4 regions of the Amphritea sp. GJ51-11 genome follow, and region 3 is predicted to be linked to each of the others. Evidence: predicted binding sites of a transcription regulator. Region 3 holds the regulator's gene; each other region holds the start of a gene.

Region 1 (7,633 bases), 1.8 Mb from region 3:
GAACAGATCAAAGAGTTTGTTGATCACTCTTGGTACACCTACGAAGGTGATAAGAAAGGTCTGCATCCTTGGGACGGTGAAACCGCGCCTAAGTTTGAGCTAGGGCCGAATACTGTCGGCAGTCGCACTAATATCAAAGAGATCGATGAAGGCGCTAAATATTCCTGGATTAAGGCGCCACGTTGGAAAGGGCACGCGATGGAAGTGGGCCCGTTGGCACGGTATATCATCGCGTATGCTTCGGGTAATGATTATGTACAGGATCAAGTGGACCGTTCGTTAGCCGCCTTTAATCAAAATACAGGCTTGTCATTGGGCTTAAAGCAGTTCCTACCTTCTACTCTTGGTCGTACTTTGGCACGGGCGCTGGAGTGTCAATTATGTGTTGATACGATGTTGGATGATTGGCATCAGTTGGTTGGCAATATCAAGAATGGTGATAGCTCGACCGCCAATGTTGAAAAATGGGATCCGGCTAGCTGGCCAAAAGAGGCGATCGGGGTGGGTACTAACGAAGCGCCCCGGGGAGCGCTAGGTCACTGGATTAAGATTAAGGATGGCAAAATCGAAAACTATCAGGCGATTGTACCGACTACCTGGAACGGTTCGCCGCGCGATGGTGAGGGCAATATCGGTGCATTCGAAGCGGCCTTGATGAATACGCCGATGGAGCGTCCGGATGAACCGGTTGAAATACTGCGGACGCTGCACAGTTTCGATCCTTGTCTGGCCTGTTCTACCCATGTGATGTCTGAAGATGGTCAAGAGCTGACTAAGGTCAAAATTCGTTAAGACGAGCCCCATGCGGGTCGCCCTGCGGCCCGTATGTTGGAGGTATGCTATGGAAACAATCAAACAGAGAACGCAGACCGCGGTGTATGTGTACGAGGCGCCGCTGCGTCTATGGCACTGGACAACGGTATTGTCGATTATTGTACTGTGTATCACCGGTTACTTTATTGGCTCGCCTTTGCCAACGATGCCCGGTGAAGCCAGTGATCACTTTCTGATGGGCTATATTCGCTTTGCGCACTTTGCTGCCGGTTACGTTGTGGCGGTTGGTTTTTTAGGGCGCATCTATTGGGCTTTTGTCGGTAACAGCCATTCCCGGGAGCTGTTCCTGGTCCCTTTTTTCAGTAAGAGGTGGTGGAAAGAGGTACTCCATGAGGTGCGCTGGTATCTGTTTCTTGAGAAAACTCCGAAAAAATATATTGGTCATAACCCGTTGGGTCAGCTGTCGATGTTCTGTTTTTTTGTCATCGGTATCACCTTTATGATCATTACCGGATTTGCGCTGTACGCCGAAGGACTCGGGCGGGGTAGTTGGGCGGATACGCTGTTTGGTTGGGTGATTCCCTTGATGGGGCAGAGTCAGGATGCGCATACTTGGCACCATCTGGGTATGTGGTATCTAGTCACCTTTATCATGATGCATGTCTATGTTGCTATTCGTGAAGATATTATGTCGCGGCAGAGTCTGATTTCGACCATGATCGGCGGCTGGCGTATGTTTAAAGATAATCGCCCCGATTGAATCAGTGATCGATGATCGGGTGATTTATGCGCTATGAATCACAGGCGAGTGAGTTTGCCGGAGCCATGCTCCGGCCTTTTTTGTTTATCAATCAGTCGAGGAGACGCTGATGCAGCCGCTACGGTTTCATGGACGACGCCCTGAGCACCCCGGCGCCCTTCTGGAACGCTGCTATCTAACGCCGCTGCATCTCAGCCAGTCCCGTTTGGCTAAAGAGTTAGGTATTTCCCGCCGCAGGGTCAATGAAATTGTTAACGGCCAGCGAGCAATTAGCGCCGATACCGCATTACGATTAGCTCACTTCTTTCAGACCTCGCCGATGTTTTGGTTGGAAAAACAACAACGTTGGGATCTGTATCAAGTGGGACGAGAATCAAGCTAAAGATTTGATCACCTAGATACCAAACTGATAACTAACTATCCACTTAGTCTTCTCCTGCCGGCTGTAACCCCCTCTGTAACACCCCCATATTAGGTGCTTCGGCGAAATCGTTCGAATTGGCATAAAGCTTGTAGTCTTAGTGATGAGTAACAACATAATCGGTGCAGGGAGTGGTAGGTCGCATGTCAGGATCTCAATCAGAACTTAGCGGAAGCAGTGGGTCAGTCAATTCAGCGGATCAGACGCAGCCATTGCGGGTGATCATTATGGGTATCGGTAATCTGCTCTGGGCCGACGAAGGCTTTGGTATTCGAGCCGTGGAAACCCTGCATCAGCGTTATCAGTTTGCTGACAATGTTGAAGTGATGGATGGCGGCACGCAAGGGCTTTACCTGGTGCAGCATGTGCAGCGCTGCGACCTGCTGGTGGTGTTTGATGCCATTGATTATGGCTTGGCTCCCGGCACCATGAAGGTGATTCAGGGTGATGATGTGCCTAAATATATGGGGGCAAAAAAGATGAGCTTACACCAGACCGGTTTTCAGGAGGTGTTAGCGATGTCGGAGTTTACCGGTAACTATCCGCAGCATCTGCTTTTGATTGGTGTGCAACCGGTTGAGCTTGAGGACTTTGGCGGCAGTTTAAGGCCTGCCGTACAGGCTCAAGTGGATCCAGCCATTCGTACCGCCTTGGATTACCTACAGGGTTTTGGGGTTATCCCTCAGCCTCGTCAGCAGCCTCTGCCACCCCAAGAGCAGTTGGCTCCGACAGAATTACAGCAACATCGCTATGAAGCCGAACGTCCTTCAGAGGCCGATGCTTGTCGGGTCGGTGATGAGCGCTTTCTTAATGAGCGTCAAGACTGATGTGTATCGGTATCCCTATGCAAGTTGTGAGCTGTAACGGTTTGCAGGCGGTGTGCGAGGCTGATGGTGAACAGCAAACGGTGGACCTGAGCTTGGTGGGCGAATTAGCGTTGGGTAGCTGGGTATTAGTATTTCTTGGCACGGCCCGTGAACATCTTAGCGTTCAGCAGGCGAAAGAAACCGCGGAGGCTGTCAATGCTTTACGCAGTGTTATGCGAGGGGAGGCGGTCGATCTTGATCGGGTGTTCGCCGATCTTGTCCAACGGGAGCCACAGCTGCCGGAGCATCTTCGCAGCTCAATAGAGGAGTCATAAAGGTATGTCTGTATTGATTGAACGCTTAACGAGTGAGTTAGGGTATCCATTACTGGATCACGCTAACGTCGATGACTTTATTCAGCAGCAACCTTACTCGGTGCTGTTCTTTACGGAAGATTCTAGCCGCTTTCCTGAGTCGTTGGATGTCGCGGTGATTCTGCCCGAACTGTTGAAAGTTTTTCCTCAATTAGTCCCTGCGGTAATTCACCGTGATGCGGAAAAGAGTCTGCAGGGACGCTATAACTTTACTGTTTGGCCGACCCTTGTGCTGCTCAAGCAGGGCCGTTATTTAGGGGCGATCAGTAAAGTGCAGGACTGGGATCTTTACCTGAGGGATATCGAATCGTTACTGCAGCGAGAGCCAACCCGTAATCCCGGTATTGGTATTCCGGTGGTGGTTAATCCTTCATCGCATTCGCCGTGCGGTTGATGTACTCGCGTGAACAATAAGACTCACAACGACAGGACTGAGAAGATGAACCAGGCTGATATTCCACTGATCAATATGCCCGTAGGCCCCGGTAGCCAACGCGCCAGCGATGATGATGCTGTGCTCGACTATATGCCGATGCCCAAGGAGATGCATACCTATGATATTCCGATGTTGCCGGATACGGAGCAGTTAGAAAGTTGCCCTGAAACACTGGCGTTACTGGAGCATCTGCAACAGCAATTAGATAGCTATACTCCTGAGCAACCGGTGATCAGTCTCGACCTGAATAAACTCTCTGCCGATGGACTCGAGTTGATCAATCAAATCCTTGGTGAAGGCGAGGTGAGTTTGATCTGTAAAACCCAAGATCATAGCGGTGGAGAGGTGAGGGCGCAGGAGACGGTGTTAGCTGGTGTATGGCGTTTGCGTTATATGGATGCTGATGGTCGGCAGTTGCGGGAAACCCTTGAGATTGCCGATGTGCCCACCGTAGCTCGCGAGTATGCCTTTTCCCAAGCACAGCCATTGGCGGTTGAGCAGGCAGCATGGCCGGTAGGTGTTTTGAATGCTCCGCCGGTGTTAATTGAGTTGCAGCATAAGAGTGATCGTTATCAGGTCGGCGATGAACCCCATGTGATCAATCTGTCGTTACTGCCATTCTCACCGGCGGATCATCAGTTGCTCGAAGAGTATTTAGGTCAGGGGTCATTGGTAGTGCTATCCAGGGGCTATGGTAATTGCCGCATTAGCAGCACCGCGATCAAGCCGATCTGGCGGGTGCAGTATTTTAATTCAACTGACCACCTGATTCTGGATACCCTTGAAGTGGTAGATATGCCTGCAGTGGTGTGCGCCGCCCCAGAAGACTTGCAAGACAGCGCGTTACGACTCAAAGAGATCAGAGAGGTTTTAGTGTGATGAGCAGTGAACCGGGGCAACGATTTGAGGGCAGTTATCTGGGGCAGAATGATCAACTGAGCGACAATACTCGCTTGGAGTGTAAGATCTGCTGGTATGTTTATGATCCATCTCAGGGCGATGACGTTTGGCAAATTGCGGTGGGTACGCCATTTAGCCAACTACCAGAACATTGGCGTTGCCCGGAGTGCGATGGCGATAGAGATCAGTTTATGGTGTTGGATAACTGATGATTGAGACGGCGCTGATTGAGTCCCGCTATAACGATATTCTCCATACCAAAATGGAGGGGGTGGCGGTACTTAATCACAAATTACAGGTTAAAGCGGTAGGCTTTCAAGCCTTCGGTAACGAGCAACTTGGGGTACTGATAACCCCTTGGTTTATGAGTTTGATGTTGCTGCCTGAGGCGCCGGGCGAATGGACGGAGAATGATGTCGGTCGTAAGGTAGTGCGCACATTTCCTTCGGGTGTTTATGAATTTATTCTCGGTTGGGATGACGCTCTTGAGGGGTGCGCTATGTGCGCATTGTTTTCCCCGATGTTTGACTTTGTCGATCAGGCCGCGGCGCTGGCGACGGCCCGTGAAGTGATGAAGGCATTATTTGAAAGTGAATATTTTGCCCCGACGGATCGCCAGCGGGAACAGCAAAAGCAGCGCTTAGCGGCAGCAGAGTTGCAGCAGCGTGATACTGATCGTGATGATAGCCTGACGGCTGGTCAGGTGGCTAATGTATCCGATCACACCCGTTCGGTTATAACGAATGATCCGAAAGTCGATAGCGGCGTTGCAACCGATAACCAACACAGTGCGGTTGTAAGTCGTCGGCAGTTTTTACAGGGACGGATTCGCACCAAAGACGGTGGCGAGCATGGCTGAACTCGCAGGACGCATTGCCGCTGAACTGGATTGGCAGCAGGGACAGATTGTCGGCTTGAATTTAAACTCGAGTCGGCCAGCACAGCTCGGGCGATTATTTTATGGCCGCAGGGTTGATGAGGTGGCCAGAATGTTACCGTTGCTCTTTTCAGCCTGTACCGTAGGGCAACGATTGGCCTTTGCGCGAGCCGTAGAGCAATGTCGAGGTATCGTTATTAGTGATGATGTTGCGGTGGCCCGGCAAGTGTTATTACAGCTGGAAAACGGCCGTGAGCTGTTATTTCGCCTAGTGCAGTATTGGTTGCCTTCAACGCCCAAGCAATTGCAGCTATTACAACCGTTGCAGCGACTGATCAGCACTATGGAGCAACGCTGGGGTTTCTTGCTAACGCCTGTTGCGCCAACATTGTCAGGGGCGACGCATCGCTTAGATCGGGAGGCGCTTAAGCGGGATCAACAGGATGTTGTTAGGCAGTTGAGACAAATATTAGAGCCATTATTGGGCATGCCACTTGAGTGCTTAGCATCGTGGTTACAGCAAGCAGCACCGACAACCATAGCGGCTGGGATATTGTTGCAGCCACTGACGAGTTTACAGCAGCGCTTTGCTGGCCTTTGTTTAGGCCCTGATCTGGCCGAGCTGCCTGACTTGCAACAAAGACAGCAGCGGCAGATACTGGGATCAAAAGATGCGAAACTGCAGCAAACGCTGTTTTGCGCGACGCCTCGGTGGCAAGAACACTGTTGTGAAACCGGTAGTTACGTGCGTTATCGAACGGAATTACAAGGAATGAGGCAGCAGGGCTGGCATGAACTTTGTTGTCGCTATGGCGCTATTTTGTTGCAACTCAGTGATATTCCGAAGAGGCTATTGGCAACAGAGAGTATTCAAATGGTTAGTTCGAATATTGCAGCGGAGGTTGGTTTGGCTGTCGTCGATACCGCCAGAGGTCAGCTGTTACACCGACTGGTGCTAGATGCCGAACAGATTCGTTGTTATGACATAGTGGCGCCTACCGAGTGGAACCTACATCCTCAAGGGCTTGTGCCAAGTAAGTTACAAGGTGTTGCGACAGCGACCGTATCTGAAGCATTGGCCTTGAGCCGAACCATGCTGCTATTGGCGGATCCCTGTGTTGAATTTGATCTTAAGTTAAAAACAGAGGACGCTATCTGAATGCACGAAATGTCGATCTGTGAGGGAATTATTCAGGTGTTGGAGGAGCAGGCCGCCAGTCAGCACTATCAGCGAGTTAAAACCGTTTGGCTTGAAATTGGCCCGTTAGCGATGGTTGAGATTGATGCTCTGCGTTTCTGTTTTGAGGCGGTCACCCTTAATAGTTTGGCGCAGGGCGCACGGCTCGAAATTATTGAGTTACCCGGGCAAGCCTGGTGCCTGCAGTGCGCCAAAACGGTCAGTATCAGTAAGCGTTATGACGCCTGTTGTGAGTGTGGCAGCTTTCAGTTGCAGGTGACTCAGGGTGACGAACTAAGAATAAAAGAGTTAGAGGTGGAATAAGCATGTGTACAGTTTGCGGTTGTAGTGAAGGTGAGGTTTCTATTGAAGGGCATCACCATCATCATGGACATTCACATAGCCATCAACATGAGGCGGAGCACGTGGCTGACAGTGCCAGTGTAATGGTGAGCGAAGGTGACAATCTGCATTTTGGTCAGGGCCCTGCTCATGCACACGCACCGGGTTTAAGTCAGGGGCGGATGGTGCAGATTGAACAGGATATTCTTGGCAAAAATGATCGCTATGCCGGGCAGAACCGCCAACGCTTTGAGGCGATGAACTTGTTTGCACTGAATCTTGTCTCCAGTCCCGGGTCTGGTAAAACGACACTCTTAACGGCCAGTATTGAACAGCTTAAACGCTGTCTGGTGGCGGTTATTGAAGGGGATCAACAAACGGCAAACGATGCCGAGCGGATCCGCGCCACCGGGGTTCAAGCGGTACAGGTAAACACCGGGAAAGGCTGTCATCTGGATGCTCATATGGTGGGTCATGCAATGGCTCGTTTTGAAGATTTGACCGGCGGTATCTTGTTTATTGAAAATGTTGGTAACTTAGTCTGCCCTGCGGCCTTTGACCTCGGCGAGGCTCATAAGGTTGCGATTCTGTCGGTGACGGAAGGGGAAGATAAACCTTTGAAATACCCGGATATGTTTTATGCCGCTGATCTGATGTTACTGAATAAGACCGATCTGTTGCCCTATCTCGATTTTGATGTTGAGCAATGTATTGCGGCGGCTAAACAGGTGAATCCTGATATTGAAGTGATTCAGGTCTCCGCCCG
Region 2 (7,633 bases), 1.7 Mb from region 3:
CATCCGTTCCGACTCTGACAACGGCTTGAGGCGATTATCCTCTTCCTCTTCGCCCATGCGCGGATCGATATTGCCGCCCAGTTGCCGTACCAAGATTTCAGCCAAACCAAAACCTTTATTTTCGGCGATCTCTTTGGTCAGCTGGGTATCGCCCATCTGCTGATAAAACTCCACCTGCGGGCTGTTGAAATAACTATCCTCAGAAAAACTGGCATTCGCCTCACGCATACTTTTGACCAACATATTAAGAAACAGCTGTTCAAACTGCTCAGCCACCGCCTGCAGTGCTGCTGGATCCTTGTCCTTGGCCTGCTGACGTAGCTTATTCATCTCACCTAATTCGGTGAATAGCTGGGCATGTTGAGTCGAATCGGTTTTCATTGTCAGCCTCAGATCACAATTAATTCAGCTTTCAGGGCACCGGCTTGCCGTAGCGCCTCAAGAATAGCCATTAAGTCACCCGGCGCAGCACCTACTTGATTCACCGCTTCAACAATATCTTGTAGTGAAGCGCCCGGGGAAAATTCAAACATATGGCCACTGCCAGCATCCACTTCAATACCGGTGCGCGGGGTTATCACGGTATCACCACCCGCCAACGCATTGGGCTGGTCGACATTGAGATCCTCGGTGATCGCAACGGTCATGCCGCCGTGAGTAATCGCCACCGGAGATACGCGAACATTCTGACCAATGATAATGGTGCCGGTACGTGAGTTAATAATCACTTTCGCTACTTCCTGTGCCGGCTGTACCTCAAGATTTTCGAGCACCGAGAGAAATGATACCCGCTGATTAGGATCGCGGGGCGCTGAAACCCGAATAGAGGTTGCATCCATCGCTTGTGCCATGCCGGGGCCAAGCAAACTATTGACCTGTTCGGCGACTCGCCGCGCAGTAGTAAAGTCAGCATAGTTCAGATTCAGTACAAGGCTATCACCTTGGCCAAATGCATTGGGCACAGTACGCTCTACCGAAGCCCCACCCGGGATACGGCCAACACTAGGAACATTCAGTGATAAACGTGAACCGTCAGAGCCTTGCACACCAAACCCTGAGACCACAAGATTACCCTGAGCGATCGCATAGATCTGCCCATCGGCTCCTTTCAGCGGTGCCATAATCAAACTACCACCGCGCAGGCTTTTGGCATCACCGATAGTCGATACAGTGACATCAATTACCTGACCCGGTTTGGCAAAGGGCGGCAAGTCTGCATGCACCGCGACCGCCGCAATATTTTTTGACGAGGGGTTAATATTCGGCGGAATGGCCACACCGAAGTTATTCAACATATTGCGAAAGGTGGCCGAGGTAAATGACGTTTTATCACCCGTACCATCTAAACCCACCACCAAACCATAACCAACCAACTGGTTACTACGTACCCCAGCGACAGAGGTTAGGTCTTTTATGCGTTCAGCATTAACCGTGCCGCTTAACAACACGGCAGTTAAAGCGATTATCCAGAAACGAGTCATCATTTTTCTCCGCATCATTCGCTTAGAATGGCCACAATGGACCAATAAAGAATTTCGACAACCAACCCATCGAGTTGGAATCATTCAACGCACCCGAGCCGCTATAGGTAATCCGCGCGTCGGCCAACTGAGTGGAGTTAACAGTGTTACTGCTGGAGATATCCTGTGGCCGAATCATACCGCTGACGCGGATATATTCATCGCCCTGATTCAGGGTTAACCACTTCTCACCTTTAACAATCATCAAGCCATTAGGCAGCACTTCATGCACAGTCACGGTGATATTGCCATCGAGGCTATTACTCATATCGGATGAGCCTTCACCTTCAAACTCTGTATTTGAGTCACCGCTACTGATACTCAAAGGCTTACCTAAAATAGTCGGTTGCACACCAAAGATGGTAGGCGATGCCAGGGTTTGTGAGTTCGACTTATCCACCGAGGTTTTATTACTTTTCGTTGACGAGGTGCTCTCCTCCAAAACGATCGTGATAATGTCACCTACCCGATGCGCCCGGCCATCACCATAGAGACTATTACTGGTGGCGGCGTTAAAGATCGAGCCGGTAATTTCCCGTGGAGCCTGCATCGCCTGAGGGCGTACCGGAGCAAAGCGCGGATTATCAGGCTTAGGCGCGGTGCTCGTACAGCCCCCTAAGATCAGAGCGGCGGCCAGCATGATTAGGCGTAATTTCATCGGTTACCTCCTCTACTCAGGTTTACAGATTCTGCGTCACGTAGGACAACATCTGGTCAGCGGTGGAGATTACTTTAGAGTTCATCTCATAAGCCCGCTGAGTGGTAATCATATTCACCAGCTCTTCGACGGCATTGACGTTAGAGCCTTCCAACATGCCCTGACGTAACTGCCCCGTCCCCCCTTCACCAGGGTTTGACAGCGTTGCATTACCACTCGCCGCCGTCTCTAGGTAGAGGTTTTGCCCAAAGGATTGCAGCCCTTGAGGGTTAGCAAAGTCAGCCAGTTGCAGTTGGCCAATTTCCTGCGAGTCAGGACTGCCTTGCACCACCACACTGACCACACCATCCACACCAACGGTCATCGACTGTACTTCTGCAGGCAACGTCAAACCGGGCTCTAACAGATAACCTTCAGAGGTAACGATTTCATTATCAGAGTTCAGCTGAAACTGCCCGTGTCGGGTATAACCGGTTTCACCATTAGGCATGGTGATCTGCCAAAAGCCGCGGCCCTGAATAGAGATATCGAAGGATTCACCCGTCGTTTCCAATTCGCCTTCTTGAAACAGCTTTTGCGTGCCAGCAACCCGCACACCGGAGCCTAACTGTAAGCCTGAGGGCAGTTGCGACTCTTCAGCGGTCTGCGCACCGGGCTGACGCTGGATCTGATACATCAGATCTTCAAAAACTGGGCGATCTTTTTTAAATCCAACGGTACTGACGTTTGCCAAGTTGTTGGAAATAATTTTCAGGGAGGTATCCTGCGCGCTCAGACCCGTTTTTGCTACAAATAGGGCTCCATGCATACTTATTCTCCACCTGCGTTATTCATCATTATTCTGTTATTGAAGTGACAATATTTTAGTAGCCGCTGAGGAGTTCTCTTCTGCGGTCTTCATCATCTTCACATGCATCTCAAACTGACGGGCTAAATCGATAACCGATGTCAGCTCTGAGATCGAGTTAACATTGCTTGATTCAAGAAAACCGGAACGAACTTTCACATCGGCGGCCGGCAACAGCGGCTGATTATTGCCGGCATGCATCATGCCATCCACGCCTTTAAACAGTTCACCCGCCTCAGGATTTACTAATTTAATACGATCGAGTATCGCCAATGCATTAGCCGCATCACCGGCAGGTCGGATGGTAATCGTGCCATCACCGCCTATATCCAGCTGTTCAAAGGGTGGCAAAGTGATCGGTACGCCGCCATTACCCATCACCCGATCGCCTGCGTGGGTAACGAGTTGGTTTAGGCTATTGATCTGCAGCTCACCCTGACGGGTATAGGCTTCATTACCTTCAGCATCCATCACTGCAATCCAGCCATCGCCATCGATAGCCACGTCCATTGATCGCCCGGTCTGCATCAGCGTGCCCGTGGACATGTTGGTGCCTGGACGTTCAGCCATGGCATATACCCTTGAAGCAAAGCCATCTCCTTCAACCTGCATCGCCCGTGCTTGGGCGAAATCAGCCTTAAAACCCGTTGTCGTCGCATTTGCAAGGTTGTTCGCGTGGGCTTGCTGAGAGCGCATATTTTCGCGCGCGCCGCTCATTGCCAGATACAACACTTTATCCATTGGATACCCCGTTTGCCGCCTTCACACTAAAACGGTCATCAATTGCCGCTTTAGTGGTTTAAATTTACTAACAGGTAAAATGCAATGCTTGTGCCAACCTGTCATTTAGACGCAAAAAAGGCGACCGAGGTCGCCTTAGTATCAATACACTTAAATCCAAGAATCAGATTTGGAGAATCGCCTGAGTCACAGTATTCAGTGTTTCCAGTGTTTTCGAGTTCGCCTGGAAGTTACGCTGTGCCTCGATCAACCTTACCAATTCTGTCGACAGATCGACGTTTGACTGCTCCAGTGCAGCAGAACGCAAGCTACCATTCAGACCCGTACCCGGCGGGTTAAGTACTGCACTACCAGAAGTGAGCGTTGCACCCCATTCAGTATCACCGGCAGGCTGTAAACCTGATTGATTTTCAAAGGTTGCGAAGGCTACCACACCCAAATTTTGGGTTTCACCGTTAGAGAAACTCGCCACCATTTCACCGGATTCAGCAAAGCTGACGCCGATCAAATCACCTTTAGTATAACCATCCTGAGAGGAGGCTTTTACAATGGATGCAGAAGCAAACTGAGTACTATTCGACAGATCTAGATCAATCAAGGTTTCAGTATTCGCTGGATCAGCACCCGCAACAGTTAATGCCGGTGCCGTTGCCCCTTGGGCAAAACTCGTACCATTAACACTATTCAAAAAACCAGAGGTGGGATCGAAACCCAGCATGACCGAACCAACCTCACTTAGCGTTTCGTCGCTATCAACTGAAAAACCTGATTCGCCAGGGTCAACGCTCTTTCCGATATCCAGCAACTCAGTGCCATTCAGGTAGGCATACATCTGATACTGACCACGATAAGAATCATCACCTTCAAATGTTCTATCCGCATCAGCCGTCAATACTGTTGTACTAGCAGCACCGGTTGCTATATCGGTTTCTGTCACACTGAATTCAGAACCGATGTTGCCGTATTCTGCTTTAAAGCGAATATCGAGGCGAAAATCACCACCCTCTTCTACCACGGTGACCGACTCAACATTAGGGTTACGATCTTTGATATCAGTTTGTCTCGCGGTAATCAGATCCGCAATATTATTCAGTGTTGGAGCGGAAGGGCTAGTAGATATTTCAATCGCAACACCGCCGATTTCCAGCTTAGTGTCTGCCGTTGGTACCGCCAGCGTATAAGAATAGTTTTCGTTGGCATCACGCTCGGTTGGTTCAGGAGTAATATTCACACCAGCACTATCATTGATCAGCATATCGCCATAGCTACTGTATTTAGCATAGGTTTCAAAGCTTACCGACCCCACACCCGCCGCCGCAGTAGCGTCCTGGGTAAACTGTAACGTCGAGGTATCAATACGGTTATCGTTATTCTTCAGCGTCTGCAGATGAATTGGATCTGGGATCCCTGCTGCATCAAAGTCCACATCAACACCACTGATAGTTAATGTGTCAGGAAAAGTCACATCAACTGTATAAACATCCCTAACAGGGCGTTGCTCGACCATATTGTATTTAATAGTATTTTCATTACCTAGGCTATCAAAGGTTCTGACCGTTGTGCTGTAGGTAAACGACGCCGGTTCATCTTTATCATAAGGCGTGCTTAACAACGTCGGATCCGCCCCATCATTAATATTGAAGGACAAACCAATGTTATTCGTTGCCTTAGGTGGGCTCTCTTTCTGATCCACTGCTAAGTTTTGAATCGGCAAGCGGTTGCCCTCAGAATCCAAACCATAACCCTGTAAATACTTACCTGTTTTGGACACAATATAGCCATCTTTATCCAGCTCAAAAGCGCCGGCACGGGTATAGGTTACACCACCCTGACCATCATCTAACTGGAAGAAACCAGAACCATTAATTGCAAGGTCCAAGTTGTTACTGGTGAACTCGGTGGTTCCTGCTTCAAAGTTTTGTGCAATATCCGTGACGGTAACACCGGAGCCCGCAACATTGCTTGAACCCGCCCCCACCACTGCGGTTGCATAGATATCACCAAACTCGGTACGGGAGGCTTTAAAACCAACGGTACTGGAGTTAGCGATGTTGTTGCCGGTCACATCTAAATTAGTCGACGCCGCTTTCAAACCTGTTATCGCAGTATTAAAACCCGCCATGATATTCTCTCCGTTTTAACCTATTCGTTTCACATCGCTAAAGTCGACTGAGCCCGCATCGGTATTTACTTTCATGCCGATACCATTCTGCCCCAGCGTGACGCTATTGACGTTATAAGCAATAAAACTGCTCGCTGTTTCGTAATTTCCATCAACCTGTGCTTCAGCAACCACTCGATACTCACCGGCAGGACGATCCCCCGCACTCCAAGCAAAGTAATGGTCTCCGGCACTTTGACTACCCATCTCAACTTCATCGACCAGGTTATTAGCACTGTCATAGATAGAGACACGTAAATTTTCTGTGCTAACCGGCAACTCAACGATGCCGCGAATTTCACCCGATTCGGCCACCTTCGCCACATCGGTATTGGCATAAATATCCTGACCAATCATCGATGATGCCTGAAGCGCCGCCTGACTCGACAGTAGCGATGCAGACATCGTTTCCATCGTTGTATTCAGCTTGGCGATATTCTCAACCGTACTCATGCTGGCAATCTGTTGCATGAATTCGCTGGTTTCGGCCGGGCTGGTTGGGTCCTGATTTTGTAGCTGCGCAATCATCAGCTTCATAAACATCTCACTATCATCGTTACTCGACGTAGTCGATGTAGTGCTGCTCTGATTCTGCGTATTGATCTGATCGTAGATCGATTGCGTTCCTGAAACGTCGTTAACACTCATAACATATACCTCACATCAGGCTTTCTGGGCTTACTGCCCCAGAGTGAGTGCCCGTTGCATCATCTGTTTAGCTGTATTCATGATCTCAGCATTTATTTGAAAAGAGCGTGACGCAGAGATCATGTCCGCCATCTCCTCTACAACATTGACATTGGGATAGTGAACATAACCATTTTCATCGGCCATCGGATGATCCGGGTTGTATTCCTGACGCAGGGGCGCATCACTTTCAACAATTCCTGCGATCGCCACACCCTGCCCCGCCTGCACACCTAACGGCGCACTGCCTGGCTGAGTGTTACCCATCTGTTTCAATTCAAACACCGGCTTACGGGCGCGATAAGTTTCATTAGCACTGCTGCTAACACTCTCGGCATTCGCCATATTGCTGGCAGTGGTATTCAGGCGCACGGTTTGTGCGCTCATGGCCGAACCCGCAATATCAAAAACATTACCTAGAGACATGGTTATTCACCCTTAATCGCGCTGCTAAGACCTTTAAATTTTTTATTCAGAAACTCAAACGACGCCTGATAATCAATCGCATTCTCGGTATAGCGCGCCATCTCAGCCTGAACATCCACCGTATTCCCATCAACACTCGGCTGACTGGGAATTCGATACATCAACTCTGATGCAAAATCGGCGTTGATCAAACCACTATTGTGTCCCTCACTGGTGCGGCTCATTTTTAAAGGCTGCTGACCATGTTGAACACCTTGCAAAACACTTTCGAAATCGATATCCCGAGCTTTATAATTCGGCGTATCGCTGTTGGCGATATTGTTGGCTAGAATTTCAGCACGTTGAATTCTCAAGCCCACGGCTTGTTCATGAATCCCCAGTGCTTTATCAAAGCTAATCGCCATCAGTTTGCCTCAAAGTGTTTAGATACCCAGATAATGCAAAAGCGATACCAAAACTTAAATATCATTTAAATACATAGAGTTATATTTAAGAACAAGTAAAAGCGGCAATCGTTATCCGGGAAATAGCGGCAAAGCGGCAAGATAAACGAGCAGGCGGCAATGTGAACGCCAATGCGTAAACAGACAGTC
Region 3 (7,633 bases):
TATCACAAGCCCTTCGGGCACAACCACCAGCGTGGGCATGACAATCGACACCGACAGTGGCATTCTTAACCTCCTGTCAGACGTTACCGGGGTATATCATGTTAATTAACCGTATAAGCAAAGCCTTATGCGTGGTCCTGCTCAGCTGGCAACCGGTGGCAATGGCTCTACCCGGTGATGCCAACAAAGCAATTCACATCACAGCAGACAGCGCGACGCGTAATGATCAAACCGGCATCACTCTCTACAAAGGCGATGTATTGTTGACACAGGGCAGCATGAAAGTCAGCGGTGATAGCATAGAACTAAGACAAACCAACAACACCATCAGCATGATTATTGCCAAAGGACGCCCCGCCGAGTTCCAACAACGCTCTGCCGCCGACCAAGAGGTAACCCATGCATACGGTGAGGTTCTCGATTACAATATTCGTACAAAAGAGCTAACCATCTCCGGCCAGGCAAAAGTCTCGCAAGGGGCTGATGTATTTAGCGGTAACCGAATTGTTTACAATATGAAGAAAAGCACAGTAAATGCATTCAGGGATGAGAGCGCTAACGGCGAACGTGTACAGATTGTCATTCAGCCTAAAGCAACACCGTTGGATGAATCTGAAACTACAGCTACTGGGGAACTCAACAACTAATGAGTCGACTAGAAGCACTCAACCTAGCAAAGAGCTATAAAGGCCGCGCAGTTGTAAAAGATGTCTCGATGAGCGTCGATAGCGGCCAGATCGTTGGTTTATTGGGGCCTAACGGGGCGGGTAAGACAACCTGTTTTTACATGATTGTTGGGCTAGTGGAAGCCGACAAAGGCCGGATCAAAATTGATCAATTGGACTTAACCAAAGAGCCGATGCACGGCCGAGCGCGAAAAGGTATTGGTTACCTGCCACAAGAAGCCTCCATTTTCCGAAAACTCAGCGTCCATGATAACCTGATGGCTATTCTGGAAACCCGTAAAGAGTTGAGCCGGACTGAGCGTAAACAAAAATTAGACGAACTACTGGAAGAGTTTCATATCTCCCATCTAACGAAAAGTTTGGGAATGAGCCTCTCCGGTGGAGAACGGCGACGGGTTGAAATTGCCCGCGCACTGGCAACTGAGCCCACTTTTATCTTGTTAGATGAGCCCTTTGCCGGTGTTGACCCAATTTCAGTCAGTGATATAAAACAAACCGTAAAGCACTTACAAAGTAAGGGGATTGGCGTCTTAATCACCGATCACAATGTTCGCGAAACACTGGATATTTGCGAACAAGCTTACATCGTCAGTGAAGGTTATATTCTTGCAGAAGGATCGCCAGAGGATATTCTTGCCAACCAGCAGGTCAGGGAAGCCTATCTCGGTGAGCAATTCAAGCTGTAACAGGTATATAAGCGACTCTCTATGAAACAAGCGTTACAACTAAAAATGGGTCAGCATCTGACCATGACCCCACAATTACAGCAGGCGATTCGCTTGCTGCAATTATCGACGCTTGATCTGCAACAGGAGATTCAGGAAGCACTAGAATCGAACCCGATGCTAGAAGTAACGGAAGAGGATAGCGCTTCAGATAATGCCGCCGAGCAAGCGAGCTCTGATGCAGAAGTCAGCAATCATGAATCCGTCTCAGCATCGGCCAAAACCACCGAGTCTGAAGAGATTCAAGCCACCGATAGCGACTGGAATGAAGATATTCCCAATGAACTATCGACCGATAGTAATTGGGAAGACACTTATCAGACGGTCTCTAGTTCATCTTCATCATCCCATGATTTCTCCGATATGGAGATGGAGTCGAATGACACTGCGGATGAAACCCTGCAAGATCACCTGAACTGGCAATTAAACCTCACGCCGATGAGTCCCATCGACGAACTGATCGCCACCAATATTATTGACGGCATTAATGTTGACGGTTATCTCAACGTTGAACTCGATTCAATCCTGGAATATTTCCATCAGCAGGATGATGAGCAACTTAACGGCATTGAACTGGATGAAATCGAAGCGGTACTGCGACGCATCCAACAGTTTGATCCACCCGGCGTAGCCGCACGCGATCTAAGCGAGTGCCTAGCCATTCAGCTACAGCAACTACCCAATGACACCGAATATCGCAACGAAGCGCTAAAACTAGTCACTCAATATATCCACTTACTGGGTAATCATGACTACAAACAGCTGATGCGCAAAGCCCGGATGCGAGAGCCACAGTTACTACAGGCGATCAACCTGATCCGCACCCTGAACCCTAAACCCGGCTCAATGATCACTAGCTCGCAATCGGAATATGTTATTCCCGATGTGCTGGTTTACAAAGAAAAAGGTGTCTGGCAGGTAAGCCTGAATCCGGAAGTTGCGCCTAAACTACGCATTAATGATGGCTATGCAGATTTGATCCGACGCGCTGATACCAGCCCTGACAACACCTATCTGAAAAACCATCTACAAGAAGCTCGCTGGTTTATCAAAAGCTTATTAAGCCGGAACGATACCTTAATGAAGGTCACCCGTGAAATTGTACACCGCCAAGAAGGTTTTCTAGAGCATGGCGATGAGGCGATGCGTCCGATGGTGCTGCACGATATCGCTGAGGCGGTCGAAATGCACGAATCGACCATCTCTCGGGTGACCACCCAGAAATATATGCATACCCCAAGGGGTATATTTGAGCTGAAGTATTTTTTCTCCAGCCATGTCACTACAGTGAACGGTGGCACCTGCTCATCGACCGCTATTCGGGCGCTCATCAAGAAATTGGTGGTCGCTGAAAGTCCAACAAAACCCTTAAGCGATAACAAGATTGCCCAACTGCTTGAGGAACAAGGTATCAATGTTGCGCGAAGAACCATTGCAAAATATAGAGAATCGCTTAGCATTCCACCTTCTAATGAACGAAAACGTTTAGTTTAATGACTTTTTTTATCATGGGAACCGGGCGGCAACCCGGTACAATAACACTAGGAGATTACCATGCAGATCAATATTACCGGTCACCACGTAGAATTGACTGATTCCCTGAATGAGTATGTTCAGAATAAATTTGAGAAGCTGGAGCGGCATTTCGATAACATCACCAATGCACAGGTAACTCTAAGCGTTGAGAAGACGCGCCAAAAAGCTGATGGTGAAATTCACGTAGCCGGTGGTCAGCTGTTTGCTTCCGACGAACAAGAAGATATGTACGCCGCCATCGATGGGTTGATCGACAAGCTTGACCGTCAGATCATTAAACACAAAGAAAAGATGAAAACTCACAAGTAACTATTATACGATGCTAATTTCAGAATTATTAGCGCCCTCTGGAGTACTCTGTGCTCTAGAGGGGGTAGTAAAAAACGTATCCTCGAAATTGCCAGCCAACAGATTTCCGATCTGCACCCTGAGCTTGAAACTGAAACGATCTTTGCTGGCCTACTTGGCCGTGAAAGACTCGGCAGTACAGGCATCGGTGAAGGCGTGGCCATTCCCCATTGTCGTCTGGATGAGTGTGAGAAAGCCACTGCGCTACTTATTCAGTTAAAAGAACCGATCGACTTCGATGCCATTGATGGCAGCCCGGTCGACTTACTCTTCGTTCTGGTGGTGCCCTCCGAAGCCTGTGATCAACATCTACAAACGCTGGGTAATCTTGCCGAGCTATTCAGTCAGGCATCCTTCCGTCAGCAACTTAGAAACGCGGGCTCAGCTGAAGAACTCTTCACTGTCGCCACCGGAGCTAGGCAGGTCTAGCCAGATGAAACTAGTTATCATCAGCGGCCGCTCAGGGTCAGGTAAATCAACCGCCCTGCAAGCACTGGAAGATGTTAACTTCTACTGCATCGACAACCTTCCCGCCCCGCTGCTACCTGACTTGGTCAATCAGATTTTATCCGACCCAGACCATCCTAATCAGCTTGCCGTCAGTATCGATGCCCGTAACCAACACAGCAACCTGAAACAGTTTCCCGATATTTATACACAACTGAGGGAAATAGACGCACTAGACTGCGAAATACTCTACCTCGATAGTTCAGAGACAACCCTGCTAAAACGCTACAGTACGACTCGGCGTAAGCACCCCCTGTCCAATGATTCCCAAGGTTTACAGCAGGCGATCAGCTATGAAAAAAAGTTACTCGAACCGGTATCCGATTTAGCCAATATCCGTATTGATACAACCCACCTGTCACTCTATGAACTCAGAGACAGTATTAAACTGCGTATTGCCCAACGACAAGAGCAAGAACTGTCATTACAATTCGAATCGTTCGGTTATAAGCACGGTATCCCGCTGGATGTAGACTTCACCTTCGATGTGCGCTGTTTGCCTAACCCATACTGGCTGCCTCACCTGCGAGGTTATAGCGGCCAAGACAAACCGGTCATAGAATTCCTCGAGCAACAGCTTGAAGTGCAAGAAATGCTCGCTGACATCACCGCTTTTCTAGAAAAGTGGCTGCCACTGTTTGAAAAAAATAATCGCAGTTATATCAGTGTTGGCATAGGCTGTACGGGAGGTCAACACCGCTCTGTTTTTATCAGCGAATGTCTCGCTGGTCATTTCCGAACAACTATGGATAATGTCCAGATACGCCACCGCGAACTGAACTGATTAAAGGTATTAATCAATGCTGGAAACCAAGATCACCATTATCAACAAACTGGGCCTGCACGCCCGGGCGGCGGCAAAGCTGATCAATGTAACCACCTCCTTCTCAGCCGATATCCAGCTCACCAAAGATGGCCGACAGGTGGATGGCAAAAGCATTATGTCGGTCATGATGTTAGCCGCCAGTAAAGGCACTGAGCTGAATATCTCTACCAGCGGTGAAGACGAACAACAGGCGATGGATGCCATTGTTGCACTGATCAACAACCGGTTTGATGAAGAAGAATAACCGCCCTCCCTCTATTCGTTTAAAAACAATACGCTATAATGCCCACAACGATTAATGCTGCAGTTATCGGTGATCACTGACTGACTGCAAGGCAATCTGTCTCTATCTGTCTGACCGGGGTCCGGCCATGAACGCCAATGTAAACGAAAGTGAACTGGATAAGCTGAACACAGCCCTTGAAGAAGGTGCTTTCAGACAGATACGTTACACCCTAAATAAAACACTACGCCCCTCCGAAGTCGCCCATCTAATCGAGAAGTCACCGCCTAAAGAACGGCGCTTACTTTGGAGCATGATCCATAAAGACATCGAAGCGGATGTTTTGCAGGAACTCGGCGATGATGTAAAAGCCGAGATCCTCAGTAAGATGAATACCTCAGAGGTGCTAGCCATCTCTGAATCGCTCGAACCCGACGATCTAGCCGATATGATGCAGCAGCTACCGGAAACGGTCATGCACGAACTGCTGCGCTCGATGGATCATCAAAACCGCGAACGACTGGAAAAAGTACTCTCCTATCCGGAAGATACCGCTGGCGGTTTGATGAACACCGATACCATCACCATCCGGCCCGATATCACGATTGAAGCGGCGCTGCGTTATTTACGACGACACGCTGAACTCCCGGATATGACTGATAGCCTGTTTGTCGTCAGCCGAAAAGACACCTATATCGGCAGCCTCCCTCTGACGCGCATGTTGGTCAGCGACCCATCCAGCACCGTACGAGAGATGATGGTCACCGATAAACCGCCTATCCCGGCGGATATGGAAGATACACTGGTCGCCAAACTATTCGAACAGGAAGATTTGGTCTCTGCACCCGTGGTTGACGAAGACAATCAGCTACTCGGACGTATCACCATCGATGACGTGGTCGATGTTATCCGGGAAGATGCAGACCACTCGCTGATGAGTATGGCGGGTATGGACGAAGATGAAGATACCTTCGCGCCTATTATGAAAACCACCCGCCGCCGTGCCGTGTGGCTAGGTATTAATCTGATTACCGCTTTTCTCGCCTCTGCGGTCATCGGCCTGTTCGAGGAAACCATCGGCAAGGTAGTGGCGCTGGCCGTATTAATGCCAATTGTCGCCAGTATGGGCGGTATTGCCGGTAGCCAGGTCTTAACCCTGATGATTCGTGGCCAAGCACTAGGCCATGTAGAGCGCTCCAATGCGGGCTGGCTGCTGAATCGTGAAATGATCGTAGGTCTATTGAACGGTCTACTCTGGGCCGTGGTCGTTGCGGTCATCGCGATCCTCTGGTTCGAAGACCTAACCATCGGTATCATCATCGCCTGTGCTATTATGATTAACCTATTCGCAGCCGCACTGGCAGGTACTCTATTGCCGATCCTCCTAAAAACTTGGGGTATTGATCCGGCATTAGCTGGCAGTGTGTTACTAACCACGATTACTGATGTAGTCGGATTTTTTGCATTCCTCGGTCTAGCTGCGTTTTTTTATAGCTAGAACGGCCTACACAAGAGAGTTTTATGAGTCAAAATGACGATTTCCGCCCCGATGACGAACTTGAGTTCGATGAAGAGTGGGTGTCAAAATCCCAGCGTAAGCGGGAGATGGAACACCTACAAGAGCTGGGTGCCAAACTGCCTGAACTGAACAAAGAACAACTAGCCAAAGTACCTATGAGTGATACTTTGCGGGTGGCAATAGAGGAGGCACAGCGCCTTCAGCCACGCTCTGAGGCCACTCGACGCCAATTGCAGTACATCGGCCGACTGATGCGCGGCGAAGATGCCGACGAAATACAAACAGCAGTAGATCAGTTCGATGCCGGCAAGCAAGCCCATTTACAGATCTTTCATAAGTTGGAACGCTGGCGCGATCGATTAATACTGGGTGATAACACCGATCTGCAAGCTTATTTAACCGAAGATGCCGGGGCTGATATTCAGCATCTGCGCCAGCTATTGCGCAACGCCAAAAAAGAAGCCAGCCTTGGCAAGCCTCCAGTCGCAGCGAAAAAGCTATTTAAATACCTGCGCGAACGAGCTGACGTATAAGTTGTCACCGCTCAGCGAGGCTTTCGATCGAGGTCACTCACAAGCGAGGCCTCGATCACGGCGGGCAATAACGCAGTAAGGCTTTACTTAAGAGCGTTACTTCAGATCTTGAGTTAAAGTCTTTATTTAAGACCATCCTGTTTCTGTTTCGCATCAGGCCTCAGGAGCAATTCCACTTTCGGGTCGCTCCAGTCCCCTTCCATCGTATAGGTGACGGTGGCAATCTCCTTTTTCACCTCATCACCAATCAACTTATCCAACAGAAAGGCTAATCCAGCAATCTGCGGCGCACCTAATAACACGGCAGCTAACGGAATATTATCGGTCACCGGCAAGGTTACCGCCATCTGCTGATTCACGGTCTCATTAACCAGATCAATATCACCACTACTCGCCATATCAACCGAAGGGCCGCGCATAACGAAAGGCGTATTTGTCGAAGCAACACCATCCACTATCCGATAATCCCCCTGCATACGATCAAAACTAACCCCTTTAGCGAATAGATCCGCAAAATTAAGCTTGAGTCGCCGCCCTAGCGCATTCATATTAAGAATACCAAACACTCGCAAAAGGCCCGTGCCACTCCCCGCTTCAATCAACCGACCATTACGAACATCGAAGGTTAGCGCCCCATCAGCACTGGCTAAAGCATACTCCCAAGGTGCGCCTGGCCATTGTAACTGCATATTAGCGGTCACCTTTTCCGTTTGCAGCACCTTTTCATAGC
Region 4 (7,633 bases), 2.0 Mb from region 3:
CGAGTGCCTTCATTGTCCTGTGACTGGGTTATGGTGGATCTCGGTGTAAAACCGATCGCCGATGCAGGCTAACCGTAAATAGCTATCAAACCATAACGAGGCCGCAGAGCTGGTCTTAAGCGCTGAGTATATGCAATCTATCATCGTCGATATCAGTTTAACTGCCGAACAATACCTCGCCCACTATCGGCAAGAGGTAAAGGATGTGGTGGCCAGAAGCCGTGATGGCCGACGGGTGCGGTTTCCATCATCATTGTTGCAGCCTTATCTGCTTCATAATGGCATTCAGGGGAGTTTTCGCATCTCTTTTAGTGATTCTGGTAAATTCAGTGCCATAGAAAAGCTCTGATTTTTTTACAGTGCCGGCGACTTTGCATATAATGCCCGCACTTTAAATTGACTTGTGGAATTCCATGCTCTATCAAGCTGCCCGATCTCTGTTGTTTAAGCTCGACCCTGAAACGGCCCATGACCTGTCTCTGAACAGTCTCAACCTGATGGCCAGTGTCGGATTAAATTCACTTTTTCGTGTTAAAACACTCAGTCAACCGGTTGAAGTGATGGGAATTCAATTCCCAAACCCGGTGGGACTGGCGGCAGGGCTGGATAAAAACGGCATTGCGATTGACGGTATGGCGTCATTGGGGTTTGGTTTTGTTGAGGTGGGCACTGTTACGCCACGGCCTCAGCCGGGTAATCCTCAACCAAGACTGTTCCGTATCCCTGAGCACCAAGCGATCATAAACCGGATGGGGTTTAATAATCAGGGGGTTGATACGCTGCTGAAAAATATTGAGAAGAGCCGTTATAACGGTATTCTCGGGATTAACATCGGTAAAAATTTCGATACCCCGGTGGAAAATGCCATCGATGATTATCTGATCTGTATGCGTAAAGTGTACGATAAAGCAACCTATATTACAGTTAATGTCTCCTCGCCAAATACGCCGGGGCTGCGCTCCCTTCAGTTTGGTGATTCCCTTAATGAGTTGTTGGCAGCGCTTAAAACCGAGCAAGCCCGACTTGCCTTATTGCATGGGAAGTATGTTCCGGTTGCGGTTAAGATTGCACCTGATATGAGTGAAGAAGAGTTCGTGCTGGTGGCTGCAGCGCTTAAATCTTATGAAATGGATGGAGTGATTGCGACCAATACGACGCTTTCGCGAGCCGGTGTTGAAGACTCTGCGGTGGCACAAGAAGCGGGAGGTTTAAGTGGCGTGCCGGTGCGTAATGCGGCGACCAAAGCGATCCGTATACTGTCTCGTGAACTGGGTGGCGCATTGCCGATTATCGGTGTTGGTGGTATTACCAATGGTTTTGATGCGGCGGAGAAGATTGAAGCGGGTGCTTCATTGGTGCAGGTGTATACCGGTTTTATCTATCGCGGCCCTGAATTGATTGCGGAATCGGTTAAAGCGATCGCCGAGCTTGATGCTGTGACGCTATAAAAGAGCTATCTGAACTAGGGTTCTAGATCTCAGTTAGGTTATTTTGAGTGAGATGATGCATAGCTTTTTCTTAAGTGGTTAATCGCCTGTGGTGTAAACAAAAAGAAAGGCTCCCTAGGAGCCTTTCTCAGTTTATATGCCTTAGCATTAATATGGTGGCTTAATGTAAAGATGGATTTATATGTATAGCCGAGACACCCGACTGACCATCCCAATGTGCTTCACGGCCCTCGCGCCAACCACTTAACCAGTGGTTACGGAGCTCACCCAGAGTGACTGGGCACTCGTCTTTAGATTTACCCACGAGTCCGGCTGTAAAGCCACGGTTGAAAAGTACTGAAGAACGATCACGTTTTTGTCTCTTCATGTAAAGATGCCTCTATATAGTGCTTAATATTTTCGGGTGGGTTACTGATGTGGCAACCAAGCGCATTGGCTCTTTGTTAAGCGTGGCGCCGGTTACATTTCAGTAATCCCAGTTACAGTGACATATAGCTCCTGTTGTTGGTGTTAAATACTATGATTCACAATGGCTGAAATGGTTTCCTGTGTGTAATTAAAAAAAAGTATCAAGAATCGAATTTTAATTGAATTGTCATAAATGTATTGGCAAAAGAGCATGACTTCAACGGCTTGCGTGGGGGTTGTCAAACAACAATGGCTGATTGAAAAAAATTCACTTTATTAGAGTTTTCTTTGAATTCGCATCTTAGTCATTGGTCTTAAAAGCGTTTGCCGTTAATATGCCTGTTCTTAAAAGAGGTATCCCCTGAGTATGAAATTCTTTGCTACCTGCCCGAAAGGGCTGGAGCCTGTTCTGTTTGATGAACTTCAGGCCCTGAATGTTGAAACGCCAAAACAAACCTTGGCCGGTGTATATTTTTCTGGCGGTTTAGAAGCCGCTTATCGCGCCTGCTTATGGTCGCGTGTGGCTAACCGTGTGTTGCTTGAGTTGCACCGTTGCCCAGCGGAAACAGCTGAAGCGCTTTACCGTGGTGTTCAGGAAATCAAGTGGCTCGAGCATATGCGGCCTGAAGGGACTTTAATTATTGACTTTACCGGCCAGTCCGAGGGGATTAACCATAGTCGGTTCGGTGCGCAAAAGGTTAAGGATGCGATTGTCGATCAGATTCGTGATGAAACCGGTCGTCGACCCTCGGTGGATCGGCAGAAGCCTGATCTACGGGTAAATGTTCACCTGCAACGGGGTGAGGCGACCATTGCCGTGGATATTTCCGGAGATAGTTTGCATCGCCGTGGTTATCGCTTGCAGTCGGGGGCTGCGCCAATGAAGGAAAACCTGGCTGCTGCGCTGCTATATCGCTGTGGTTGGCCTGAGAAGGCGCGTGAAGGCCAAGCGTTGCTCGACCCCATGTGTGGCTCAGGCACCCTGTTAATTGAAGGTGTGTTGATGGCGGCTGATATTGCCCCAGGTCTGTTGCGGCGTGATTACGGCTTCACTTACTGGACACAGCATAACAACGTCCTTTGGCAAACCTTGCTGGAGGAGGCGCGGGAGCGCCGTGACGTTGGTCTCAAACAGGTGGCAAGTCGTTTTGAGGGCTTTGATGCGGATGCGAAGGTGTTGGGGATTGCGCGGGATAATGCGCGCCGTGCCGGTGTCGAAAATCTGATTCATCTTGAGCGCCGCGAATTATCTCGATTATCGCATCCCGCCATTGATACCGCAGGCTTGGTATTAACGAACCCGCCTTATGGTGAGCGTTTAGGGGATGAGCCGACCCTGTTTTTCCTTTATCAGCACCTTGGCGAGCGCTTGAAAGCAGAGTTTACCGGTTGGCAGGCGGCGGTTTTTACCGGCAACCCTGAACTTTGCAAGATGATGAAACTGGCGTCGGATAAAACCTATAAGTTGTATAACGGTGCGATCCCTAGTCAGCTACAAATCTTTAATATTCGCGCCCGTAGTGAGAAAGAGGTCGCGGCAGCCAGTAAGCCTGTGCTGGCCGCGAAGGCTATGCCTGAGGTGGTAACGGAATCCGTTGATGATGCGGTGGCAGACGCTGCGCCTGTTGTATTAAGCGATGGCGCGCAGATGTTAGCTAATCGATTGAGCAAAAATCTGAAGCAGTTGAGTAAGTGGGCTAAACGTCAGAATATCACTTGTTATCGATTATACGATGCTGATTTGCCGGAATATTCCGCCGCCATCGATATCTATAATGATTGGGTGCATGTGCAGGAATATCAGGCGCCTAAAAGTGTCGATGTGGTTAAAGCCTTTGCGCGTTTGCAAGAAATTGTCGCGGTGTTGCCAGCGGTGCTGAATATCCCGGCGGAGAATATTATTCTCAAGCAACGGCGCAAGCAGCAGGGGACTAATCAATATGAGAAGCAGGATCAAACCGAACGCTTTATTGATATCACTGAAGGGGGTTGTCGGATTCTGGTTAACCTAGATGATTATCTTGATACTGGTTTGTTTTTGGATCATCGTCCGATTCGCTTGCAGATTCAGCAAGAGGCGAAAGGCAAAGATTTTCTTAATCTATTCAGTTATACCGGCACAGCCTCTCTGCACGCTGCCAAAGGTGGTGCACGGTCGACCACTAGTATTGATATGTCCGCCACCTATATGAACTGGGCTAAGAAAAATTTTGCCCTGAATGGCTTTGCCGAAGCGCGTAACCACTTTCTGCAGGAAGATTGTGTAAAATGGCTGCGGGCGCAGAAGGGTGAGGGCTATGACCTGATCTTTATGGACCCGCCTACATTCTCCAATTCAAAGCGGATGCATGATGTCTTTGATGTGCAGCGTGATCATGGGGAGCTAATCAGTCTAGCGATGGGTCTGCTGCGTCCCGACGGTAAGTTGATTTTCTCCAATAACTACCGACGCTTTAAAATTGATGCGGTATTGTCTGAGCGCTTTAAGGTGGTCGATATTACCCGTAAAACGATCGACCTGGATTTCAAGCGTAACAGTAAGATTCACCAGTGCTTTGAAATATCCGCTAAATCTGAGATTGATGGCGATTAATGCTTAGATGACGCTGCATGTTAAAAAAACCACCTCGCGGTGGTTTTTTTGGCGCGTTTAGGCTGCGTTGAACTGGTGCGTTGATTAGATTGGCATGGTCTATGCTTTATATATTGCGCCTTTTTGGAGCGATTTTGGCTATTGTCGATAAACCCTCGCTATCAGGTTGATATAGAGGGTTGCTGCCAGCATCCAAACTATTCTAATAAAATTTAAATGCACTATTTAGGTGCTGATGATAGAAGTCAGCCTTAAATGAGTGCGTTATTCAGCAGGAGATCTCCGTGGAAAGCGTTAATAGTGCTGTAGAAACACTCGTCCAGAGTTCAAATACGTTATTTATTCTGATGGGGGCGATCATGGTGTTTGCCATGCATGCTGGGTTTGCCTTTCTTGAGGTAGGCACAGTACGGCAGAAGAACCAAGTGAATGCGTTGGTGAAAATAATGACGGACTTCGGATTTTCCGCAGTGGCTTATTTTTTTATCGGCTATTGGGTGGCGTACGATGTGACGTTTTTTCAGGATGCGGAAACGTTATCTCAAGGTAATGGCTATGAGTTGGTTAAATTCTTCTTTCTGCTGACCTTTGCGGCAGCAATTCCCGCTATTGTCTCGGGTGGTATTGCTGAGCGGGCGCGGTTTTGGCCCTTCTTGATTGCCTCGTCGTTGATTGTTGGTTTTGTTTATCCATTTTTTGAAGGCATTATCTGGAACGGTAACTATGGTATTCAGGATTGGCTTGAGGCGTCTTTTGGTGCTGCATTTCATGACTTTGCTGGATCGGTTGTGGTACATGGCGTCGGTGGTTGGTTAGGTCTTGTGGCGGTGATTATGTTGGGTATCCGTAAGGGGCGTTATCGCGGTGGCAAGTTGGTGGCGTTTCCGCCATCGAATATTCCGTTTTTGGCGCTCGGTGCGTGGATTCTATGTATCGGTTGGTTCGGTTTTAATGTGATGTCTGCGCAGACGCTGGAAGGTATTTCGGGCTTAGTGGCGGTGAACAGTTTGATGGCGATGGTTGGTGGTATTATCGTGTCATTGCTGTTGGGTAAAAATGACCCGGGTTTCATTCATAATGGGCCTTTGGCTGGGCTGGTGGCGATCTGTGCGGGTTCCGATATTGTCCATCCTATCGGTGCGCTGATAATTGGTGGTGTAGCTGGAGCATTATTTGTCTGGATGTTTACCATCGTGCAAAACCGTTGGAAGATTGATGATGTTCTCGGTGTGTGGCCATTACACGGTCTCTGTGGTGCCTGGGGCGGGATTGCGGCCGGTATCTTTGGCTCAACCGCGTTAGGTGGTTTGGGCGGTGTCAGTCTGCTGACGCAGTTGGTCGGTACTGGGATGGGTATTGCTATCGCGGTGGTCGGTGGTGTTATCGTTTATGGTGGGTTGAAGGTCGTTATGGGGCTGCGGCTTGATGAAGAAGAGGAATTCAGCGGTGCGGACCTCTCTATTCATAATATTGAGTCGGTATCGGCTGACTAAGCTTGCATAAACACTATGCTTAAGCCTGCCTCAGCGGGCCGATTAAAAAACCAGGCTTGCCTGGTTTTTTTGTGTTTATGGCATAGGTGTTGAAAGCGGTTAAGTTTTTGTTGCTTGAGTGGTGAGGTTGTTGAAAAGGCCTTAGGATTGATCTTTAGGGTTTTGTTGGGTTGTTCTTCGTTTTGCCGGTATCTGGGGCTCATGACGGGCTTGGGCTGTGCTGCGAACTGTGCGGATTAATGATCGTGCTGTGGCTGTGGTCATCGTGTGAAGGAGTGGTTGGTGTGGATCTGTGCGTGCATTATTGAAGAGACAAAAAAAGCCGCTAGTAGCGGCTTTTTTGTCTTTGGCGTATTACTTCTTAGGGTAATCGCGTTGTACAGGTCCTGTGTACAGCTGACGTGGACGACCGATTTTGTTCGGGCTGCTGTGGAATTCACTCCAATGGGAGATCCAGCCGATAGTACGTGACAGCGCGAAGATAACGGTGAACATGTTAGTCGGAATGCCGACCGCTTTAAGGATGATGCCTGAGTAGAAGTCTACGTTTGGATAGAGTTTGCGATCCACGAAATATTGATCTTCTAGGGCGATCTGCTCGAGGCGTTTAGCGATCTTCAGCAGAGGGTCATTTTCGATGCCTAGCTCAGCCAGTACTTCGTCGCAGGTTTGCTTCATCACTTTGGCGCGAGGGTCAAAGTTACGGTAAACCCGGTGACCGAAGCCCATTAGGCGGAAAGAATCGTCAGGATCTTTAGCGCGCTGGATGAACTCTTCGATATTGGATTCATCACCAATTTCGTTCAGCATGGTCAGCACGGCTTCGTTTGCGCCGCCGTGGGCAGGGCCCCAAAGTGCAGCAATACCGGAAGCGATACAGGCGAATGGGTTAGCGCCAGAAGAGCCAGCCAGACGCACGGTAGATGTAGAGGCGTTTTGTTCATGATCTGCATGCAACAGGAAGATCTTGTCCATCGCTTTGGCGAGCACAGGATTAGTGACATAGTCAGAACATGGGTTGCCAAACATCATTTGTAGGAAGTTGTCAGCATAGTCCAGATCGTTACGTGGATACTGGAATGGCTGGCCGATGCTGTACTTGTAACACATGGCCGCAATCGTCGGCATTTTAGCAATCAGACGGTAAGCGCAGACTTCCCGATGATGCGCATCATCGATATCCAAGGAGTCGTGGTAGAAGGCCGACAGTGCGCCCACAACGCCGACCATGATAGCCATTGGGTGTGCGTCACGGCGGAAGCCGTTAAAGAAGTGGAGCATCTGTTCGTGAACCATAGTGTGGTTCTTAACAGTATCGACGAAGGTTTGCTTTTGCTCGGGAGTTGGTAGTTCTCCATTCAGCAGCAAGTAACATACTTCGAGGTAATCAGAATTTTCTGCCAGCTGCTCAATCGGATAGCCACCGTGCAATAGAACGCCTTTGCCACCATCGATGTAGGTAATAGCGGAATCACAAGCCGCAGTAGAAACAAAGCCAGGATCGTAAGTGAACAGGCCTTTACCAGTCAGGGCGCGTACATCAATAACATCAGGTCCCATAGTACCGGTGTAAACCGGTAATTCGAATACCTCGTCGATGCCGTCGACTGTTAAGCGTGCTTTTTTGTCAGCCATTATAGGCTCCTATCATTTCTGTTTAATCTGAATGACTTTATAAATTGTAGTAGGGT

The links. Region 3 encodes sigma-54, which starts transcription at its own class of promoters, with help from an activator protein. Its sites were predicted from a motif close to TGGCACNNNNNTTGCTNT; they were not measured.
Positions count from the first base shown of each region.
Region 1: a site for sigma-54 is predicted at 2,034-2,051, ahead of AC0L4K_RS10960 (HyaD/HybD family hydrogenase maturation endopeptidase). Genes of this name have one in related genera too.
Region 2: a site for sigma-54 is predicted at 3,845-3,862, ahead of flgF (flagellar basal-body rod protein FlgF). Genes of this name have one in related genera too.
Region 4: a site for sigma-54 is predicted at 4,540-4,557, ahead of AC0L4K_RS11540 (ammonium transporter). Genes of this name have one in related genera too.

Region 1 covers NZ_CM147881.1:2,445,621-2,453,253, reverse strand. Annotated here, with positions in the region: gene AC0L4K_RS10975 (nickel-dependent hydrogenase large subunit) at 1-792, shown strand, start outside; gene cybH (Ni/Fe-hydrogenase, b-type cytochrome subunit) at 842-1,534, shown strand; gene AC0L4K_RS10965 (HigA family addiction module antitoxin) at 1,644-1,916, shown strand; gene AC0L4K_RS10960 (HyaD/HybD family hydrogenase maturation endopeptidase) at 2,099-2,782, shown strand; gene AC0L4K_RS10955 (HypC/HybG/HupF family hydrogenase formation chaperone) at 2,782-3,096, shown strand; gene AC0L4K_RS10950 (thioredoxin domain-containing protein) at 3,101-3,529, shown strand; gene AC0L4K_RS10945 (hydrogenase expression/formation protein) at 3,575-4,450, shown strand; gene AC0L4K_RS10940 (rubredoxin) at 4,450-4,680, shown strand; gene hybE ([NiFe]-hydrogenase assembly chaperone HybE) at 4,680-5,330, shown strand; gene AC0L4K_RS10930 (hypothetical protein) at 5,323-6,507, shown strand; gene hypA (hydrogenase maturation nickel metallochaperone HypA) at 6,508-6,849, shown strand; gene hypB (hydrogenase nickel incorporation protein HypB) at 6,852-7,633, shown strand, end outside.
Region 2 covers NZ_CM147881.1:3,593,809-3,601,441, forward strand. Annotated here, with positions in the region: gene flgJ (flagellar assembly peptidoglycan hydrolase FlgJ) at 1-381, opposite strand, end outside; gene AC0L4K_RS16145 (flagellar basal body P-ring protein FlgI) at 390-1,484, opposite strand; gene flgH (flagellar basal body L-ring protein FlgH) at 1,504-2,178, opposite strand; gene flgG (flagellar basal-body rod protein FlgG) at 2,201-2,986, opposite strand; gene flgF (flagellar basal-body rod protein FlgF) at 3,023-3,766, opposite strand; gene AC0L4K_RS16165 (flagellar hook protein FlgE) at 3,930-5,888, opposite strand; gene AC0L4K_RS16170 (flagellar hook capping FlgD N-terminal domain-containing protein) at 5,904-6,575, opposite strand; gene flgC (flagellar basal body rod protein FlgC) at 6,606-7,040, opposite strand; gene flgB (flagellar basal body rod protein FlgB) at 7,043-7,444, opposite strand.
Region 3 covers NZ_CM147881.1:610,845-618,477, reverse strand. Annotated here, with positions in the region: gene lptC (LPS export ABC transporter periplasmic protein LptC) at 1-109, shown strand, start outside; gene lptA (lipopolysaccharide transport periplasmic protein LptA) at 99-647, shown strand; gene lptB (LPS export ABC transporter ATP-binding protein) at 647-1,372, shown strand; gene AC0L4K_RS02665 (RNA polymerase factor sigma-54) at 1,394-2,905, shown strand; gene hpf (ribosome hibernation promoting factor) at 2,966-3,256, shown strand; gene ptsN (PTS IIA-like nitrogen regulatory protein PtsN) at 3,281-3,724, shown strand; gene rapZ (RNase adapter RapZ) at 3,729-4,586, shown strand; gene AC0L4K_RS02645 (HPr family phosphocarrier protein) at 4,603-4,872, shown strand; gene mgtE (magnesium transporter) at 5,000-6,349, shown strand; gene yjgA (ribosome biogenesis factor YjgA) at 6,373-6,903, shown strand; gene AC0L4K_RS02630 (YhdP family phospholipid transporter) at 7,026-7,633, opposite strand, start outside.
Region 4 covers NZ_CM147881.1:2,567,659-2,575,291, reverse strand. Annotated here, with positions in the region: gene AC0L4K_RS11560 (DUF2835 domain-containing protein) at 131-349, shown strand; gene AC0L4K_RS11555 (quinone-dependent dihydroorotate dehydrogenase) at 414-1,448, shown strand; gene rmf (ribosome modulation factor) at 1,609-1,815, opposite strand; gene rlmKL (bifunctional 23S rRNA (guanine(2069)-N(7))-methyltransferase RlmK/23S rRNA (guanine(2445)-N(2))-methyltransferase RlmL) at 2,224-4,449, shown strand; gene AC0L4K_RS11540 (ammonium transporter) at 4,734-5,942, shown strand; gene gltA (citrate synthase) at 6,297-7,577, opposite strand.